DNA from 3 places in the Streptomyces sp. B15 genome. Region 1 is predicted to be linked to each of the others. Evidence: riboswitches for the same ligand, from Rfam matches in the RefSeq annotation. Region 1 holds a riboswitch; each other region holds the start of a gene.
The links. Region 1 has a riboswitch for cobalamin ahead of KBY19_RS32175 (hypothetical protein). Riboswitches for the same ligand answer to the same signal wherever they lie in the genome.
Positions count from the first base shown of each region.

Region 1 (5,966 bases):
CGCTTATGTCAGCACGGCGGCTGCACTGTACGACTACGGCATCGAGTGCACAGGAATCTTCGGGCCAAGCAAGCCGGTGGGGGGCAAGCCCAACCCGCAGGTCGGAGACATGAACGTCTCCGACCTGACGAGCCTGGGAACCGCGTTCGGCCGGTTCGACCTCGAGAAGTACGCCGCCCTCAAGCCCGACCTGCTGGTCAGCAACATGTTCCCGGCGCCGGACCTCTGGTACGTCCCGCCGGAGAGCAAGGAGAAGATCCAGAGGCTCGCCCCCACCATCGGCATCGACATCGCCCGCACGTCCCTGCTCGACCCGCTCAAGCGCACCGCCGAGCTGGCCGAGTCCCTCGGCGCGGACATGAGCGCGAAGAAGGTCACGGACGCCGAGGCACGCTTCGACAAAGCCGCCAAGACCCTGCGCGCCGCAGCGAAGGCCAAGGGGGGCCTCAAGGTGATGGCGATCACCGGCGACCCGGACAACCTGTACGTCGCGGTCCCCGACTCCTACAGCGACCTGCACTACTTCAAGGATCTGGGCGTGGAGTTCGTCGAGGGCAAGAAGTCCGACGAGTTCGGCTTCTGGGAGTTCCTGAGCTGGGAGAAGGCCGACAAATACCACGCCGATCTCATCATGGTCGACAACCGCTCCACCGCCCCGTCCCGCAAGAAGCTGCGGGAGAAGGCCACCTGGCGCGAACTGCCCGCGGTCGAGGCCGACCAGCTCACTCCCTGGTCGATGGAAGAGCGCTTCAGCTACGCGGGCTTCGCCCCGGTCCTGGAACGTCTTGCCGCCGCCATCGACAAGTCGAAGAGGCTCAACGCCTGACTCCTGCGCCCGCCGGCCGAGGCCGGCGGGCCGGTAGCAGGGCTGGCCCGACCGCTTGGTACCCCTTCCTCTCGCAACCCGCTATCGGTACTCGACATGACGGCTCGAACGGGCAGCCTCGGCCGCACCGCCGGCCTTCCCACCTGTCGCGGGGGCAGTGGCTCGTACGGGATGCGCTCACCGATCACAGCGGCGGAACCGCGCCGGATTCGCACCGGCTTCCTCGTTCCACCGTCACCCTGTCGGCGCTCATCATTTCCTCGGTCGGATGCCCGGATCATTCGGGCTCGGGAGCGTGCGGGCCCGTCGAGGGGGGCTCGGCCGGGCGTTCCCGGCCGCCGTCATGACCCGACGCCACCACGATCAGCAGGCCCAACACGGCGGCCACTGCGGCTGCCCGGCCTGCGGCCCGCCCCAGCCAGCCCGGCAGCGACACCCCCTCGCGCCGCCTGGGCGCGTGCAGCCGTTCGGCCCGCCGGGCGGGCCGCAGCAGACGCAACAGCAGCAGTACAGCGACGGGGAGTTGCAGTAGCCACAGAACGGTGCGCGGCCACTCGCCGTACCAGACATTGGTGCCGTACAGCAGTGTGTGCCAGACGCTGAGCACGTAGACGACGATCACGAAGCGGTGCAGCCGACGCCAGGTGTTCGCGCCGATGCGGTGCCGGACGTAGAAGAGCAGCCCGAGTGGAACCGCCAGATACAGGGCGCCCTGGCCGATCGGGATCGCGACCCGGCCGGTGCCCGAGTCGTACCAGCCGGGCACGAACGCGTCCGCGAATCCCACCCACAGCCGCTCGGCCCACGCCAACTGGGCCTCGTAGCATACGAGTTCGGCCGCGAACATCAGCGCGTGCGCAAACATCAGGGCCATCGCGGTCAGGCTCGTGGTGCGGTGCCAGCGTTCCAGGGCCTGCCGGGAGACCGGCAGCCGGGTGGGGCGCGGCCCCGACAGCAGCAGACCGAGCATGACCGTGCCCCAGGCCCACAGCAGACCCGACCAGCCGAACGCCTGGCTGAGCAGGTACATCCAGTACGTGCCGGGGTCGTCCATGAACGGCATGACCGCGACTGTCGCCGAGTCACCCGACTCCATGCGCGCGTAGAGGAATACGAAGACGGCCACCGTGACGACGACCGCCGCACTCGCGTCGGGCAGTGCCGCCCGCAGGTCGGCGCGCAAGGCGGCGCCGTCCGCCGGACGCCTGTCACGGGCGGGTGGCGAGCTCGTGCCGTCGTCCTCCGGCCTCGTCTCTGACAGCATCCTGGGCCTTCCGGGCGGTACACCGGCGGACTGTGTGCCTGTGGGGCGAACCGGAACCAGTGTCACCAAGTGGGCCGGGATTGCCGAGGCGACATCCGGCCAGAGTGATTCCGGCGCTGACCGGGCCGGCTGAGCTGCCGCGAGGTCCTCGCACCCGCCCGTGCACCGATCACATCCGGACAACCGGCGATACGCCCCCTGCCGCAGCGGCGCGGGCCACCCTAGGCTGAGGCGTGCAGTCGGTTCGTGCCATCCGTCCGACCGGATCTGGGCGGCACGACGCAAGAGGGAACCCGGTGGGAATCCGGGACTGTCCCGCAGCGGTGAGTGGGAACGAACGCCGTCAACAGCACTGGGCCCCTGGATCGGCGGGGTCGGGGAAGCGACGGCCAGTAGGTATCCGCCGGATTTTCCGGCGGGTGGGCTCACAAGTCCGAAGACCTGCCACTGCGCCCGCGCGTGAGGTGCGGGCTGTGAACGGTGACCTCGAGGACTGGGTTGGCGGTATCGACGGCTGCACGGCCTACGCTGTGCCGCGCCTCCTTCCCGGTGGTGATTCGGGGCTCGGGACCAGGAGGAGGACGTGCCCCGTGAGCGCGCGAGTTCCCGTCGTCCGCACGGTGTCCGGCGTCTGCCACGGCACGCTGGGTGAGCTGTACCAGGGCCCGCTGCGGGCGGGTTCCGAGCCGGACATCGCGGTGGTGTCCTTTCCCGTGGACCGTCACTCCTGGGTGCACTTCACCCCGGGGACGGCGGCGCCGAACCGGCTGCCCCTCGGGGAGAAGTCCGCGACAGCGGCCCGGCTCTTCCTGGAGCACTTCGGACTCACGCTGCCGCCGGGCCACTGGCGCGCCCACTCTGATCTGCGGGTGGGCGTGGGGATGGCGAGTTCCACCGCCGACATCGTGGCGACACTGCGCTGTCTGTTCCGGCTCTTCGCCCTGCCCTACGACACGGACGTGGTCCTCGGGGTCCTGGCGGCGATCGAGCGTGCCGACAGTGTCTTCCTCGACGAGTTCGCCCTCCACCTCAGCGGCCGGCACCGCGTGATCCGGCGGCTGGGCACGGACATCGGCTTCCACACCGCTCACATCACCGAGCCCGGGACGGTGGACACCGCCGCCGTCACCGACCTGCTCCTGGGGCACTACCGGCGGCACGGGGAGGAATACGGGCGCTGCCTGACCGACCTGCTCAAAGGGTTCGCCTCCGGAGACCCGGCCGCCGTCGCACGGGCGGCCACCACCAGCGCCGCCCTGTCGCAGAAAGTGCTGCCCAAGGCGACGTTCGACAGCATGCTCGCGCACCGGGAGCGGTTCGGCGCCGACGGCATCTTCGTGGCCCACACGGGCTGCCTGATCGGCTATCTGTTCCCCGACCGCCCCGACGCCGCACTCAAGTCGGAACTGTCCGCCTTCTTCCACTCGCTCGGCCACCAGTGTTCCTTCGCCCAAGGAGGCTACGGGTGATCCACCCCCACATCGCCGACGCCCTCAAGGCCCCCGATCTCGTCCGGCTCACCGACGCCCTCGTCCTGATCCGGTTCGAGTCGATGAAGATCTACTCGGCACTCGCCGCCGTCCGCCACCTCCTGGAGCGGGGCACGATCCGCCCGGGACAGACTCTGATCGACAGTTCCAGCGGTATCTACGCCTACGCCCTTGCGCTGGCCTGCCACCGCTACGGCACGCACTGCCACATCGTGGCGTCCACCACCGTGGACACCACCACCCGCGCCCAGTTGGAGATCCTCGGCGCCACCGTGGAACAGGTCAGGCCCTCGGAGAACCTCAAGCTGGACCAGGAGCTGCGGGTGCGGCGGGTGCGGGAGATCCTCGCCGACCACCCTGACTGGCACTGGATGCGCCAGTATCACGACGACATCCACTACCTCGGCTACCACGAGGTCGCCGACCGCATCACGGCCCTGTTCCCCGCGACCGCGTTGACCGTCGTCGGCGGAGTCGGTTCCGGAGCCTCGACGGGCGGCCTCGTGGAACGCCTGCGCGCCACCGACCCCTCGGTTCGGCTGGTCGGCGTTCAGCCGTTCGGCAGCGTCACCTTCGGCAGCCAGGACCACCAGGACCCGGAGGCGATCATCGCCGGCATCGGGTCGTCCATCGTCTTCGACAACGTCCGCCACCAGCTCTACGACAGCCTCCACTGGCTGGACTTCACCCATGCCATGTCCGGCACGGTCGCCCTGCTGCGTGACCACGCCGTCTTCGCCGGGCTGTCCACCGGCGCCGGATACCTCTCCGCCACGTACGAGGCACGCCGCCACCCCGACCGGCTGCACCTGGTGGTCGGCGCCGATACCGGTCACCGCTATGTCGAGCGCGTCTTCGCCCGGCACACCGAAGCCCTGGACCCCGCCGCACTGAAACCGGTCGAGATCACCGCACCCGAGGAGATGTCCATGCCCTGGTCCACGATGGCCTGGCGGCGCACGGCCTGCCCGGCGGGCCGGAAGGGGCGAGCGGCATGAGCGTCGTCTGCCTGGAGTCACTCACCTTCGGACTCGGACACCTGGCGCGCGCTGCCGACGCACTCGGCGAGCGACTGATGCTGCTCACGCGCGACCGCTCCTTCTACACGTACGAGTTGGAGCGCCTTCCGAAGGACGCCCTCGATGTCGTGGAGATCGACACCTTCGACATGGAACGGGTGGCGGGCCTGCTGCGGCACACTCCCGGCTTGCGCGGCCTGATCAGCTCCACCGACACCTGGACGCTGGTCGGCGCCGAGCTCACGGACCGTCTCGGCCTGCCCGGGCTGGATGCGGCCGCGCTACGGCTGACCAGGGACAAGGCGGCAGTACGCAACCGCCTGCACGATGCCGGGCTGACGCGCGGGCGGGCCGCGGACGTCATCGGCACCGGCACGGAGCCGCGGGAGTCGCTGCTCAAGGAGGTCGGACTGCCCGCCGTTGTGAAGGACTCGGCGGGCACCGGGAGCCAGAATGTCTGGCTGGTCGGCGACGAGCCGGAGCTGGTGGCCGCCTTGGAGGAGGCGACCGGCCGGGAGCTCAAGGGACGCCTGTTCGCGGAACCGTACTTCAGCGGGCCGGTGTACAGCGCCGAGACCCTCACCTGGACGGGCCGGACGCGGCTGCTGGGCGTCTCCAGCCGGCTGATGTCTCCGGAGCCGTACTTCCGGGAGGAGATCACCGCGTTCCCCGTGGCCTTCCCGCAGGCCCGGCGGGCCCTGCTGGAGCGATGGCTCGGTGAGGTACTCGCGGCGATCGGCTATACCGACCGGTTCGCCCACGTGGAGTTCGTACTGACCACCGGCGGCCCGGAAGTCGTAGAGATCAACCCCCGGATCGGGGGTGCACTGGTCGGCGAGGGAATGTGCCGGGCGCTCGGCGTCAATGTGTACGAGGCGATGATCGAGGCCGCGCTCGGCCACCGTCCCCGCCTGATGGAGGCGGACCCGCCCGGCGGTCCGGCCGTCGCATTCGTGCTCGGCTACCCGGCCACGCCGGGGGTGTTCACCGGCGTCGCCGGGCTGGACCGGCTGGCGGACATGCCGGGATCACCGGTCTGGTACCCGGTCAAACGGGTCGGCGACCCGGTCGAGCATCTGACGGACAGCCGCGGCTACGCGGGCATCGTCTACGCCGAGGCCGAGACCGCCGAACTGGCCACGCACCACGCGGTGGCCGCCTCCAACGCCTTGACGGTGCTCACCGAGCCGTTTCCGCCGCCCGAGGCCACCGGCCGCCGCGAGGCGTCCGGTGGGTGAACGCGCGGCAGGCACAGCAGGGTTGCGGGCCGCGCTGTCCACGCTCGACGGCCCGCTGCGTTTCCTGCTGCTCAGCTCGTTCCTGATCCCGCTCGGCAGCTTCATGGTCCTGCCCTTCATGTCGGTGTT
Region 1 is NZ_JAGPXJ010000115.1:3,734-9,699, reverse strand. It holds gene KBY19_RS32185 (ABC transporter substrate-binding protein) at 1-826, shown strand, start outside; cobalamin riboswitch at 916-1,094, opposite strand; gene KBY19_RS32180 (ferric reductase-like transmembrane domain-containing protein) at 1,104-2,090, opposite strand; cobalamin riboswitch at 2,374-2,533, shown strand; gene KBY19_RS32175 (hypothetical protein) at 2,681-3,559, shown strand; gene KBY19_RS32170 (cysteine synthase family protein) at 3,556-4,578, shown strand; gene KBY19_RS32165 (ATP-grasp domain-containing protein) at 4,575-5,837, shown strand; gene KBY19_RS32160 (MFS transporter) at 5,830-5,966, shown strand, end outside.

Region 2 (5,966 bases), on a different contig from region 1:
AGATCTCCTCCGGGATGGTGTCCGGCTGGGCGAGCCTGCACAGACTCATGGTCAGATCCGAGCCGAAGGTCCGCCGGCGCATCTCCACGTAGTCGACCGGGTCAGGGATGCGGTTCTGCGCCTGGTTGTCCAGCTCCCACAGCCAGCTGTCGGCCATGACCTCGATGGCGGTACGGAAACGGCGGCGCTTGGCCGGGCTCATCGGGCCCGCCGTCCGCACCCACAGATCGGCCAGTGAGCGCTCCAGCGGACTCGTCGGCGGCGGGGGTGGTTCGCCGTCGACGGGCATGAACAACGACAGCCGCCGGGTGCACGCCTTGGCACCCGCCAGATCGCGGGTGCGGCCGAAGCGGACCGGATAGTAGTCGTCGCCCCAGGTGCCCCAGGCCAGCCAGGCGGAGGCCAGATCGAGTTCGTCGGCCGTCGCGTCCGGGTGCAGACCGGCGGCGCACAGCGGCAGGTCGTTGTCCCGCATCAGCTCCTCGTCCCACACCCGGCCGCCGGGCACGTCCGGCTGCGGCTCCAGCAGCCCCATCGCACGCGCCCACTCGACCACCCGCTCCCGGGCGCCGCCCAGGTGCGGACTGAGCCGGTGCTCGAAGGGCATCTCGAAGTCGGGCAGCAGCGAGGGCCCGGTGCGCTCATGCGGTACGTGGCTGAAGGAACGGGTACGCCGCACCTGCGCCCGGGTGTGCGGGCGCAGTACTTCGGCGGCCGAGGTGCCGATACCGGCCGGGACGAACGGCAGCCGCACCGGTCCGGCCGCGTCGGCTCCCCCGCCGTTCATATAGCGGCTGGAGCGCATGTGCCACTCGTGACCACCGGACTGCCAGTCCTGCAGCCCCTTGGCGTAGGCGGCGATATCGGCGCAGGCGGCCGGATCCAGGCCCTCCTCGACGCAGAGCGCGGGCACTTCGGCCAGTGCGGTGTGCTCGAACTGCTGAAGGCGCGAGGTGAGCAGGTCGTTGACGGCGTCGGCCGCCTCCTGGGTGGTGCACTCCAGGAACGTCTCCAGGACGAGCACGCCGTTGGACAGCTCGCCCTCCTCCCGCGTCTCCCGCTCGTAGGAGAACAGGTCGTTGCGCAGATGGACCGCGTCGGAGAAGGTGTCGCGCAGTACGCACAGCGGGCGGGAGCCGGCCACCGACGCGGGTACCTCGGCGTGTGCCGCGAACTCCACCAGCCCGGCCGACCACGGCGCGCCGCCGACCTTGCGCCGCATCTCGATGTACTCGACCGGGTTCGGCACCCGCCCGATGTTGATGTTGGACAGCTCCCACAGCGACTCGTTGAGCAGGTTCTCGGTGCTGACGGCGAATCGCGCGCGCCAGTCGGCCGACATCGAGGGGACCGTCCTGGCCCACAGGTCGGCCAGCCCCGCCTCGACGGGGTTGGTGGGCGGGGGGACGGTCGCGGAGTCGGCCAACGGCATGAACAGCGGCAGCCGGTCCAGATACGCCTTGCCGCCCGCCCGGTCCTGGGTGCGCTTGAACATCTCCAGGAAGTGGTCGTCGAAGAAGAAGACCCACACGTACCAGTCGGTGACCAGCTCCAGGTCCTCGGCGGTGGCGTCGGGGTGGGTGTAGGCGCACAGCAGCGCGTAGTCGTGCGCGTCCAGGTCGGCCGTCTCCCAGACCCCGGACCCCTCCAGCATCCCCATCTGCCGTGCCCACTGCCGGGAATGGGCCCGCGCCTGGTCGACGTGCGGGTTGAGACGGGCGGGGTAGGGCACGTAGAAGTCGGGCAGTTCGAAGGGTTGCGACAACGTCTTGGTATCCCCACAGCTCGTCGAATCGGTGCTGCCTTTGCCTACCCGGGGCAGAGCGATGAGCATCCTTTTTCACCCGGACGTGGGACCCGCCCTGTTACCGAGCTGTCGAACAAAATCCGTGGTGCGGGGCGATGTTGGGCTGCTAGGTTCGCGATCGTGGCGAAGCTGAATCAGATCATCGCAGTGGAGAAGGGCGTCAAGTCCAAGGTGGCCCAGGACCTGGCGCAGGCGCAGCACGGGCTGACGAAGCCGCAGATGCTGGCCGGGATCTCGCGTACGTACCAGCCCAAGGACGAAGAGGGCGAGCAGCTTCCGCCGGAGTCGACGCGGGTCCAGGTCAAGGCCGAGGATGTGCTGAAGGAAACGGCGAAGATCCTGACCCGGCTGTTCGATGTGACGGCGACGAAGGACTGGGCGAACCTCACGGCTCGCGCGGATGTCGTCGTCGACGGACGCACGGTCCTGTCCCAGGTGCCGGTCTCCTATCTGCTGTTCCTGGAGAAGCAGTTGGGCGAGCTCGGCTCGTTCCTGCGGAAGCTGCCGGTGCTGGACGGCGCCGAGGCGTGGGAGAAGGACCCCTCCACGGACTGGTGGAAGACCGAGCAGGTCCGCACCGTCCGCACCAAGAAGGTGCCGCGCAACCATGTGAAGGCGGAGGCCACGGAGAAGCACCCGGCCCAGGTCGAGGTCTACTACGAGGACATCCCGGTCGGTTACTGGACCACGGTCAAGTACTCCGGCGCCCTGCCCGCCCGGCGGATCAACGAACTGCTGGAGCGACTGGACAAACTGGCCGCGGCGGTGAAGTTCGCCCGCGAGGAGGCCAACGGGACCGAGGTGAGCGACCAGCGCGTCGGGGACGCCGTCTTCGGCTACCTGTTCGCCTGAGGCGCGAAGGCGCCGGTGCCGGCGCCGGCACAACAACCGAAGACTCCCCGGGCCGGGGTTTCGACGACTTCGGCCCGGGGTGCGCCAGGAGCGCAAAGCTGAAGCTGAAGCTGATGTGTGAACCCCCGGCGGCCCTGCCAGAGCCAGGGTGCCGGTCAAACTCAACCTCTCGCTCCACGCTCAGCATCGCCGTTCATCGTCCGGCAACCGGGGCGGTGACGACCTCGAGACGCCGGTTCGAACCCGGCCGGCGGTTCCACATGCCGCCGTGGTGGAGTGGCTCCACGCGAGGACATCGCCGAACGATCCGCCCATGAACCGCTGGGACGTGCGAACGAACGGCACCCAGGACCCCGGGGCCGGGCAAAGCCCCGGGGTCCCTTTTGTCACCTCTCCCCCGTTCCTGCCGTCTGCCGCCCGCGTGGTACGTTGCAGCCGCCAGTCAAACCCTTGAACGGGTCAGGGAATCCGGTGTGAATCCGGAGCTGACGCGCAGCGGTGTGGGACTGGGGCGTGCACGAGGCCACTGGGGACCTCCTCCCTGGGAAGGCGCACGCTCCCACAGTCCCGAGCCCGAAGACCTGCTGGCACCCGCGCCCGGACAGCCCCGGGCGTGGTGGCACGCCGGGCCCCGCGACTGGGCCTTACGACGGAGAAGGATCAGCTGGCCATGCGCCGACCGCGCCGTATCCACGCACATGTGCCGGGCCTCGCCCTGGCACTCGTCCTGGGCACCGCCGGCTGCGGTGCCCACTCCACGACCAAGGCCTCCGGCGCGGGAGCGGCCCCCGGCCGCCCCCGGCAGCACCCCGAAGTGCCGCAGCCGACCGACGGCTGCCCCGCGCCCGAGAAGGCAGCACGCCCTCCGCGTGAGCCCGGGCTCGCCAAGTGAGGCCGGAACACGGTGCCAAGGCCGTCGTCCCCGGCAGCGGGGCCGCACCCCGCCCCACCGGGGCCGCCCCCGTGCCCCCCGACCGTGGCGAGGTGCACGGGGTGCGGCTCGTGCCCGCCGACGACGATGTCTTGAGGAGACACCCATGACCTGTCCGGGACCGGCCGCGCCGCGCCGCACCCGCCGCGCGGCGCTCGCCTCGCTGCTGCTGATATCCCTCACCGCCTGTGCGGGCGGCGCCGGCGGTGAGGGCACGAAGACCGGCAGCTCCGCGAAGGGGTTTCCGTACACGGTCGACAACTGCGGGGTGAAGACCACCTTCACCGAGCCGCCCCGGCGCGCTGTGACCATGAACCAGCACGTCACCGAGATCCTGCTGGCACTCGGCCTCCAGAACCGGATGGCCGGCACCGCTTTCCTCGACGACCGGATCCTGCCCCGCTACGAGAAGGCGTACCGCGGCATCAAGGTGCTGGCCAAGAAGTACCCGTCCAAGGAGACGCTGCTGGCCGCCAACCCGGACTTCGTCTACGGCGGTTACGCCAGCGCCTTCGACAAGACGGAGGGCCGGGAGCGCGCGGCCCTGGTGGACAGCGGCATCAAGACCCGCCTCAACGTGGAGGACTGCACCAAGGACGTCGGCATCGCCACCCTGCACCGGGAGATCCGCGAGATCGGCCGCACCTTCGGCGTACCCGACCGCGCCGAGGCACTGATCAAGAAGCAGGACCGGCAGCTGGCGGACACCGCCGAGCGGCTGAAGGGGGTCGAGCGCACCCCGGTGTTCGTCTACGACAGCGGTGAGAGCGCCGCCTTCACGGCGGGAGGTACGGGCATCGGCAACGAGATCCTGCGCCGGGCCGGTGGCCGCAACGTCTTCGCGGATGTCGACAAGAACTTCGCCGACGTCTCCTGGGAAAAGGTCGTGCAGCGCAAGCCCGAGGTCGTGGTGATCTACGACTACGGCGGCACGACCGTCGCCCAGAAGAAGAAACGGCTGCTGAACGACCCGGCACTGGCCGACGTGCCGGCCATCGAGCACAAGCGCTTCGCCGTGCTGCCGCTCTCCTCGGCCGTCCTGGGGCCGCGTGTACCGGACGCGGTGGACGAGCTGGCCCACCAGCTGCACCCGGACCGCGACGGCGCGGAGTAGCACCGTGCCCATCGGTTCGCGAACGCGGTGCACGCTGGTGGCCACGGCGCTCGTCACCGTACTCGTCGCCGGGGCGCTGGCCGGGCTGGCGCTGGGCTCGGCGCGCATTCCCCTGGGGGAGGTGCTGGCGGCGCTGACGGGCCGCTCGCAGCCGGGTCCGTTCGCCACGATCGTGCTGGATGTGCGGCTGCCGCGGGTGCTGCTGGCGGCGGTCGTGGGAGCGGGACTCGCCCTGGTCGGCACGGTGTTGCAGGCCCTGGTGCGCAACCCGCTGGCGGACCCGTATCTGCTGGGCATCTCCTCCGGCGCCTCCACGGGTGCCGTCGTGGTCGTCGTGCTCGGCGTCGGCGCGCTCTCGATGCAGATGGGCGCCTTCGCCGGGGCGATGCTCGCGCTCGTCGTCGTGTACACGATGGCGCGGCGCGGCGGAACGTCGGCGACCCTGACGACGGGACGGCTGGTACTGGCGGGAGTGGCGGTGCAATACGTGCTGTCCGCGCTGACGAGCCTGCTGCTGGTGACCTCCGCGGAGAAGGAGCATCTGCGGGCCATTCTCTTCTGGACCCTGGGCGGTCTGGGCCAGGCCCGGTGGCACACCCTGCCGCTGCCCGCACTGGTGCTGGCCGCCGGTCTCCTCCTGCTGCTGGCGCTGGCCAGGCCGCTGGACCTGCTGCTGGCCGGGGAGGAGGGCGCCATGGTGCTCGGCCTGGACACCGGGCGCTTCCGCGCGGCGGTGTTCGTCCTGGCGTCCCTGGTGACGGCGGTGCTGGTGACGGTGAGCGGCGCGATCGGCTTCGTCGGGCTGATGGTGCCGCACGCCGCCCGGATGGCGGTCGGCGCCGGCCACCGCGCGCTGCTGCCGGTCGCGGCACTGGGCGGGGCGGCGTTCCTCGTCCTGGCGGACCTGGCGGCACGTACCGTCGCCGCGCCCGAGGAGATCCCGGTCGGCGTGCTGACGGCGCTCACCGGCGGGCCGTTCTTCCTGTGGATGCTGCGGCGTTCGCAGCGCACCGAGGGGGTTGCCGGGTGAGCGGGGCGTGCGCGCTGCGCGCCGAGGAGGTGTCCTACGAGGTGGCCGGGGGGCGCGCCCTGCTCGACGGGGTGACGCTGGAGGCCGTGCCCGGCGAGACTGTCGGTGTGGTGGGCCCCAACGGCAGCGGCAAGACCACGCTGCTGCGGTGCGTCTACGGGACGCTGCGGCCCACCGGCGGGCGGATCACTCTCGACGGCGACGACACGGCGGCGCTGAGCGTCAAGGCGCG
Region 2 is NZ_JAGPXJ010000031.1:32,829-38,794, forward strand. It holds gene KBY19_RS36515 (germacradienol/geosmin synthase) at 1-1,765, opposite strand, end outside; gene KBY19_RS16470 (hypothetical protein) at 1,928-2,659, shown strand; tRNA gene KBY19_RS16475 (tRNA-OTHER) at 2,845-2,918, shown strand; cobalamin riboswitch at 3,082-3,263, shown strand; gene KBY19_RS16480 (hypothetical protein) at 3,330-3,551, shown strand; gene KBY19_RS16485 (ABC transporter substrate-binding protein) at 3,697-4,704, shown strand; gene KBY19_RS16490 (iron ABC transporter permease) at 4,709-5,734, shown strand; gene KBY19_RS16495 (ABC transporter ATP-binding protein) at 5,749-5,966, shown strand, end outside.
Region 2: another riboswitch for cobalamin. It lies ahead of KBY19_RS16480 (hypothetical protein); the one in region 1 lies ahead of KBY19_RS32175 (hypothetical protein).

Region 3 (5,966 bases), on a different contig from region 1:
GGCCACGACACGGGCCTCGGCACCGGCACCCGCGCCCGTACCGGCGGCGGGGTGCTGGGGAGCAGTCGCGCTCGCCGTGGCGGCCGGGAGTGCGGCCGGCGAGGCGAGCGCCGTGACCGCCATGAGGGCGACGACCGGCAGGCGCACGCCCCGCCACCCCGCGACTGCCCCTGCCTTCGCCCCCGCCCCTGCCCTGGGCCTGGGCCTGGGCCTGGGCCTGGGCCGGGGCAGGAGCGGCTCCGGCGCGGTGGCGCCGTGCGCCGTCCGGGCCGTCACAGCTGCTGCCTCTTGCGGCGACCGCTGAGCAGGATGCCGAAGCCGGCGCCGATGGCGAGACCGACCAGGATGAAGGCCCAGACGGGGATGGTGGTGCCGTCGTCCTTCTTGTCGGAGGAGGAGTCCGCGTCGTCCGACGGCATCTTTGCGGGCTTCGGGCCGGTGTCGCCGAGGCGGGAGAGGAGATCGGTCCCGCCGAGCTTCGTGGGGTCGCCGCCGGCGGCGCGGGAGGCGAGCATGAGGGAGCTGATGGCGGCCGGGTCGTTCTTGGCCTTGTCCCACTTGTTCACGTTGTCCGCGAGCCACGTCAGGGAGGACCTGGCCGGCTTCCGGTGGCCGCCGGCCGCCAGCGCGACGACGGCGTCCGCGGTGTTCGCGTAGTCGGGCTGCTTCTTCGTGTCGCCCGGAGTCACGGAGCTGAAGTGGCCGCCGTTCTTCTTCAGCGTCGCGGCCAGATAGGCCGCGCCCGCACCCGCCGCTTGCTTGCGGCCGCCCGGAACGCCCTTCTTGTCTCCCTCGTCGGCGTCCGCGTCGGCGTCGGTGCCCGCGTCCGAGGCGCACTTCAGTGGTGTGACCGGCTTGTCCTTGGCGTCCTTGGACAGCGGTTCGGGCAGCGCGCCTTCGCCCAGCGCGGCGAGGGAGGCGGCCGCGGTGGCGTCGTCGTTCGGGGCGAGCTCGCCCTTCTTGTCCGGTTGGTAGGCGAAGGCGCCCTGCTGGCCGGGGGCGTTCTCGATGCCCTTCGCGCCGCAGGTGAGCTGGAAGGACAGCAGCGCGTCGTAGGGAGACCTGCCGCCCTGGGCGGTGGCCTTCTCCGGGTTCCGGCCCGCCGCGTGCAGGGCGCCGATGGCCAGCGAGGTCGAATTGGCGTCCGAGGCGGCGCGCGGGGCGCTGCCCCAGCCGCCGTCCTTGTTCTGGACCGAGGTCAGCCACTCCAGGGCCTCCCGCACCGCGTCGCTCCGGCCGCCGACTGCGGCGAGGGCCTGCACGGCGAGGGCGGTCGCGTTGGTGTCCGAGGGAGTGGCGTCCGGGTCGCATTTCTTGCCGGCGTCGGCGCGGTAGGCGGTGAACGAGCCGTCGGCGCACTGCTGGCCGGCCAGCCAGTCGACGGCCTTCTTCGCGGGGACGGCACCGGCGCCGTCCAGCGCCAGCAGCGCCATCGACTGCCGCCACACCCCGTCGTACTTCGGGTCGGCCGTTCCGTAGAGCCCGTCCGGCAGCTCGGACGGCTTCTCGGCGGCATGGGGCGCGGTTGCGGCGGCGGATGCCACGGGTGCGGCTGTCGCGCACAGCACGGTGGCGGCGGCGAGGACCGTGGCGCGGCGGCGGCGCGGTGACATTGCGAGTGCCTTTCGGTGACGGAAGCGGACCGCAGCCGGGCACGGCCGCCCCGCCGAGGGGGCTCGCGACTTCGCGGCCCCGCACCGCGGCGCACCGGGCTCGGCTCCGTATACCTCGACGGGCCGGTGGCCTGGTTCGGCCACAGGAGCCCACCTCCGCCCGGGTGCTCCGGCTCGCGGCCGGTCACCTGCGCGCATACGCCGGGTCGTGGAGGACGACCCGCGGCCGGCGTACGGCGACGGGGTGACGGACCGCTCACGGTTGCGGGTCAGCGCCGGATTCGCACCGGCTTCCCCCGGTCGGAGGCGTTGTCTGGCTGTCGGCCACTGTAGCCGGACGGGCCACCGGGTCGTTCCGTCGGGCCGGTCCCGCTTCGTCCGACTCCAGATCGCGGTGGCCGTGCGGCAGGGGTCTCAGCCGGTGGCGCGGTAGGTGACCGGGGTGCTGCCGGGGACGGCCTCGGCCCGGCCGAGCTTGACCAGATGGCGCAGATGGGCCTCGGCCTCGGCCACGGCGATGTTGCGGGAGCTGAACGGGATCTCCCCCCAGGGGCGGTTCCAACGCATCGTCTCGGCGAGCTGCCAGGGGGTGAGGTCGCGCTCCGAGAGCAGTGCTCTCAGACCGGAGAGGCGCTCCGCATGGTGAGCGGTGAGCTCGTCGACCCGGGCCTGCGCGTCCGTGAAGGCGTACTGGTGTGCGGGCAGCACCTCGGCGGGCCGCAGCCTGGCTATCCGTTCGAGGGAGTCGAGATAGTCGCCGAGTGGATCGGTGCTCTCGTCGCTGTCCGGGTCCTCGTACAGTCCGATGTGCGGGCTGATCGTGGGCAGCAGATGGTCCCCGGAGAACAGCCGCCCTCCCCGGCCCGGCCCACCCGGACGGCCCCGACCACCCGAGTTGCCAGGGTCGCCGGAGCCGGAGCCGGAGCGGGCCGGGTTGCCCGGGTGCTGCTCCTCCAGGTGCAGGCACACGTGCCCCGGGGTGTGTCCCGGGGTCCAGACGGCGCGCAGCCGCCGTCCCGGCAGGGCCAGCAGCTCGTTCGGCTCGATCTCGCGGTCGGGAAGTGCGGCCCGCGCACCGGGCAGTGCTCCACCCCTGCCCTCCGCGAGGGCCGTGCGCAGCGGCGCCGTATGGGTCTCGGGGGCGCCGGCCGCCGCGAGTTTCTCGGCGAGGTAGCCGAGCCACTGGCCACGGTCCGAACGGCGGGTGCGGCGCACGACGGCGGTGTCCGCCGCGTGCATGGCGATCCAGGCGCCGGACTCCTCCCGTACCCGCGCCGAGAGTCCGTGGTGGTCCGGATGGTGGTGGGTGACCAGTACGCCGTGCAGCGCTCGGACGGAGGTGCCGCAGGCGGTGAGCCCGTCGGCGAGGGTCTGCCAGGAGGTGGGGTCGTCCCAGCCGGTGTCGATCAGCACGGGCCCCGCGTCCGTCTCGATCACATGGACGAGGGTGTGGCCGAGGGGATTGTCCGGGATGGGTACGGGGATGCTCCAGATTCCGCCCCCGTGATCGGTGACCCGGGGCCCGCGCGGGGCTGCCCGCGATCCGGCGTCCACCCGCGGTCCCCCGTCGTCGACCCGCGGTCCCTCGGCGTGCACCCGCGGTCCCTCGGCCTCGCCCCCCGGCCCCTCGTCGTCGGCCTGCGGTCCGTTCGTCATGGCGACGGCTCCCCCCGGTTCGGTGCGCGGGCGTGGCGGCCTGCGGGCCGGCAGAGGCATTGTTCCCTAGAACTAGAACTGGTACTAGTTCTGATGCGCTGTCAGGAGAGTGTCAGGTGTCACACCGACGGGTGGGGCGGAGAGGGAGGGCACGGGCATGATGGACAACCCCAGCGGAACCGGCGGCGGAATCGCGTACGCCGATCACCGGCAGCTCTACATCGGCGGGACCTTCACCGACCCGGCCGGCGGCGAGGCCATCGAGGTGGTCTCGCCGCACACCGAGCAGCCCATCGGGCGTGTCCCGCACGCCTCGCGCGAGGACGTCGACCGCGCCGTACGCGCGGCACGCGAGTCCTTCGACTCCGGGGTGTGGGCGCAGCGCCCGCTGGCCGAACGGATCGAGACGGTCACCCGCATCAAGGACGCCTTCGCCGTGCGCAGCGAGGAGATCGCCAAGGTCATCAGCGCCCAGAACGGCACCCCGTACACCTCGGCCGTCATGGTCCAGTCCCTCGCCGCGATGATGGTCTGGGACACCGCGGTCAAGATCGCCGCCCACTTCCGCCACGAGGAGCGCCGGGCCGGGGTGCTCGGTCCGCTGCTGGTGCGCCGGGAGCCGGTGGGGGTGGTGGCGGCCGTGGTGCCGTGGAACGTGCCCCAGTTCACCGCCGCCGCCAAACTGGCCCCCGCGCTGCTGGCCGGCTGCTCGGCGATTTTGAAGGTCTCGCCGGAGACCCCGCTGGACGCCTATCTGCTGGCCGAGATCGCCGACGAGGCCGGGCTGCCCCCGGGTGTGCTGTCGATCCTGCCGGCCGATCGCGAGGTGAGCGAGTATCTCGTGGGGCACCCCGGCGTCGACAAGGTGTCCTTCACCGGCTCCGTGGCCGCGGGCAAGCGGGTCATGGAGGTGGCCTCCCGCAATCTGACCCGGGTCACCCTGGAGTTGGGCGGCAAGTCGGCCGCAGTCATCCTGCCCGACGCCGATCTGGAAGCGGCGGTCGCGGGCATCACCCCGTTCGCCTGGATGATCAACGGCCAGGCGTGTGTGGCCCAGACCCGGATCCTCGCGCCGCGCAGCCGCTACGACGAGATCGCCGAGCGCTTCAAGGCCGCCGCCGACGGACTGCGGGTCGGCGATCCGCTGGATCCCGCCACCGAGGTCGGTCCGCTGGTCGCCGAACGCCAGCGTCGACGCTGCCTCGACTACATCGCCCTCGGCCAGGAGGAGGGCGCCAAGGTCCTCGCGGGCGGCGGCAGGCCGGAGTCCATGCCCACCGGCTGGTATGTCGAACCCACCCTTTTCGGGGACGTCGACAACGCCATGCGGATCGCCCGTGAGGAGATCTTCGGCCCCGTCATCTGCCTGCTGCCGTACGAGGACGAGGAGGAGGCGGTCCGTATCGCCAACGACTCCGACTACGGGCTCTCCGGCAGCGTATGGACGGCCGACACCGAACGCGGCATCGACATCGCCCGCCGTGTACGCACCGGCACCTACTCCGTCAACACCTTCAGCCTCGACATGCTCGGTCCGTTCGGCGGCTACAAGAACTCCGGTATCGGCCGGGAGTTCGGGCCCGAGGGATACGCCGAGTATCTGGAGCACAAGATGATCCACCTGCCCGCGGAAGCGTGAGTTCCCGGGAAGCGAGGGGCAGGAGTCACCGGACCGAAGACGATACGCAACGGGCCGACGGACGGCTGGGCACCGGCCCGGGATGAGGAGAGCCGATGGCTGACCGCTGGCACGTCGAGGTGGACCGGGACCTGTGTATCGGGTCGGGGATGTGCGTGGGCGGGGCGCCCGAGGAGTTCCGGCTGGATGCCGCCCGCCGGTCCCACCCCGTGGCTCCCGACCGCGAGCCTTCCGAAGAGGTGCTGGACGCCGCCGAGAGCTGCCCCGTCGAGGCCATCTCCATCACCCTGGCGGAGACGGGGGAGCCGGTCTTCCCACCGGAGGACTGACCGGACGGGAGGGGCGGGAAGCGGGACGAGGCCGGATCGGGCCGGTATTCCGTTGCCCGGAGCCGGAACGCCGGGGTAGGAACAGCCGCATGACATCTTTCGGTGCTGACAACGCTCTCGGTGCTGTTTTCCGGCCTCAGCTGCCTCCCGAACGGCTGCGGAGCGTGGTCCGCGCCGCCGACGAGGCGGGGCTGGAGCAGCTGTGGCTGTGGGAGGACTGCTTCTTGGAGAGCGGCATCGCCACGGCCGCCGCCGCCCTCGCCTGGTCCGAACGGCTCCGGGTGGGCGTGGGCCTGCTGCCGGTCCCGCTGCGGAACGTCGCGCTGACCACGATGGAGACCGCGACACTGCGCCGTCTCTTCCCCGGCCGGTTCGCGGTGGGCCTCGGTCACGGCGTACAGGACTGGATGGGTCAGGTCGGCGCACGCGTCGACTCGCCCGTCACCCTGCTGCGCGAACACCTCGACACCATGCGGGCGTTGCTGCGCGGTGAACGGGTCACGGTCGAGGGGCGCTACGTCAAGCTGGACGGGGTCGCCCTCGACTGGCCGCCGCCCGCCCGGACATCCGAAGCGGCCCCGGTGAAGGCCCCGCCAACAGCACCCGCGACAGCACCGGCGACGGACCTCGCGTCGGGCCCCGTGTCGGCCGCCGCCTCGGACACGGCGGTGCTCGCGGGTGCGCGCGGACCGCGTTCGCTGCGGCTCAGCGGCGAGGCGGCCGACGGCA
Region 3 is NZ_JAGPXJ010000049.1:81-6,046, forward strand. It holds partial or broken gene KBY19_RS21500 (hypothetical protein) at 1-147, opposite strand, end outside; gene KBY19_RS21505 (prenyltransferase/squalene oxidase repeat-containing protein) at 273-1,613, opposite strand; cobalamin riboswitch at 1,776-1,910, opposite strand; gene KBY19_RS21510 (MBL fold metallo-hydrolase) at 2,028-3,269, opposite strand; gene KBY19_RS21515 (aldehyde dehydrogenase) at 3,430-4,908, shown strand; gene KBY19_RS21520 (ferredoxin) at 5,004-5,237, shown strand; gene KBY19_RS21525 (LLM class flavin-dependent oxidoreductase) at 5,327-5,966, shown strand, end outside.
Region 3: another riboswitch for cobalamin. It lies ahead of KBY19_RS21505 (prenyltransferase/squalene oxidase repeat-containing protein); the one in region 1 lies ahead of KBY19_RS32175 (hypothetical protein).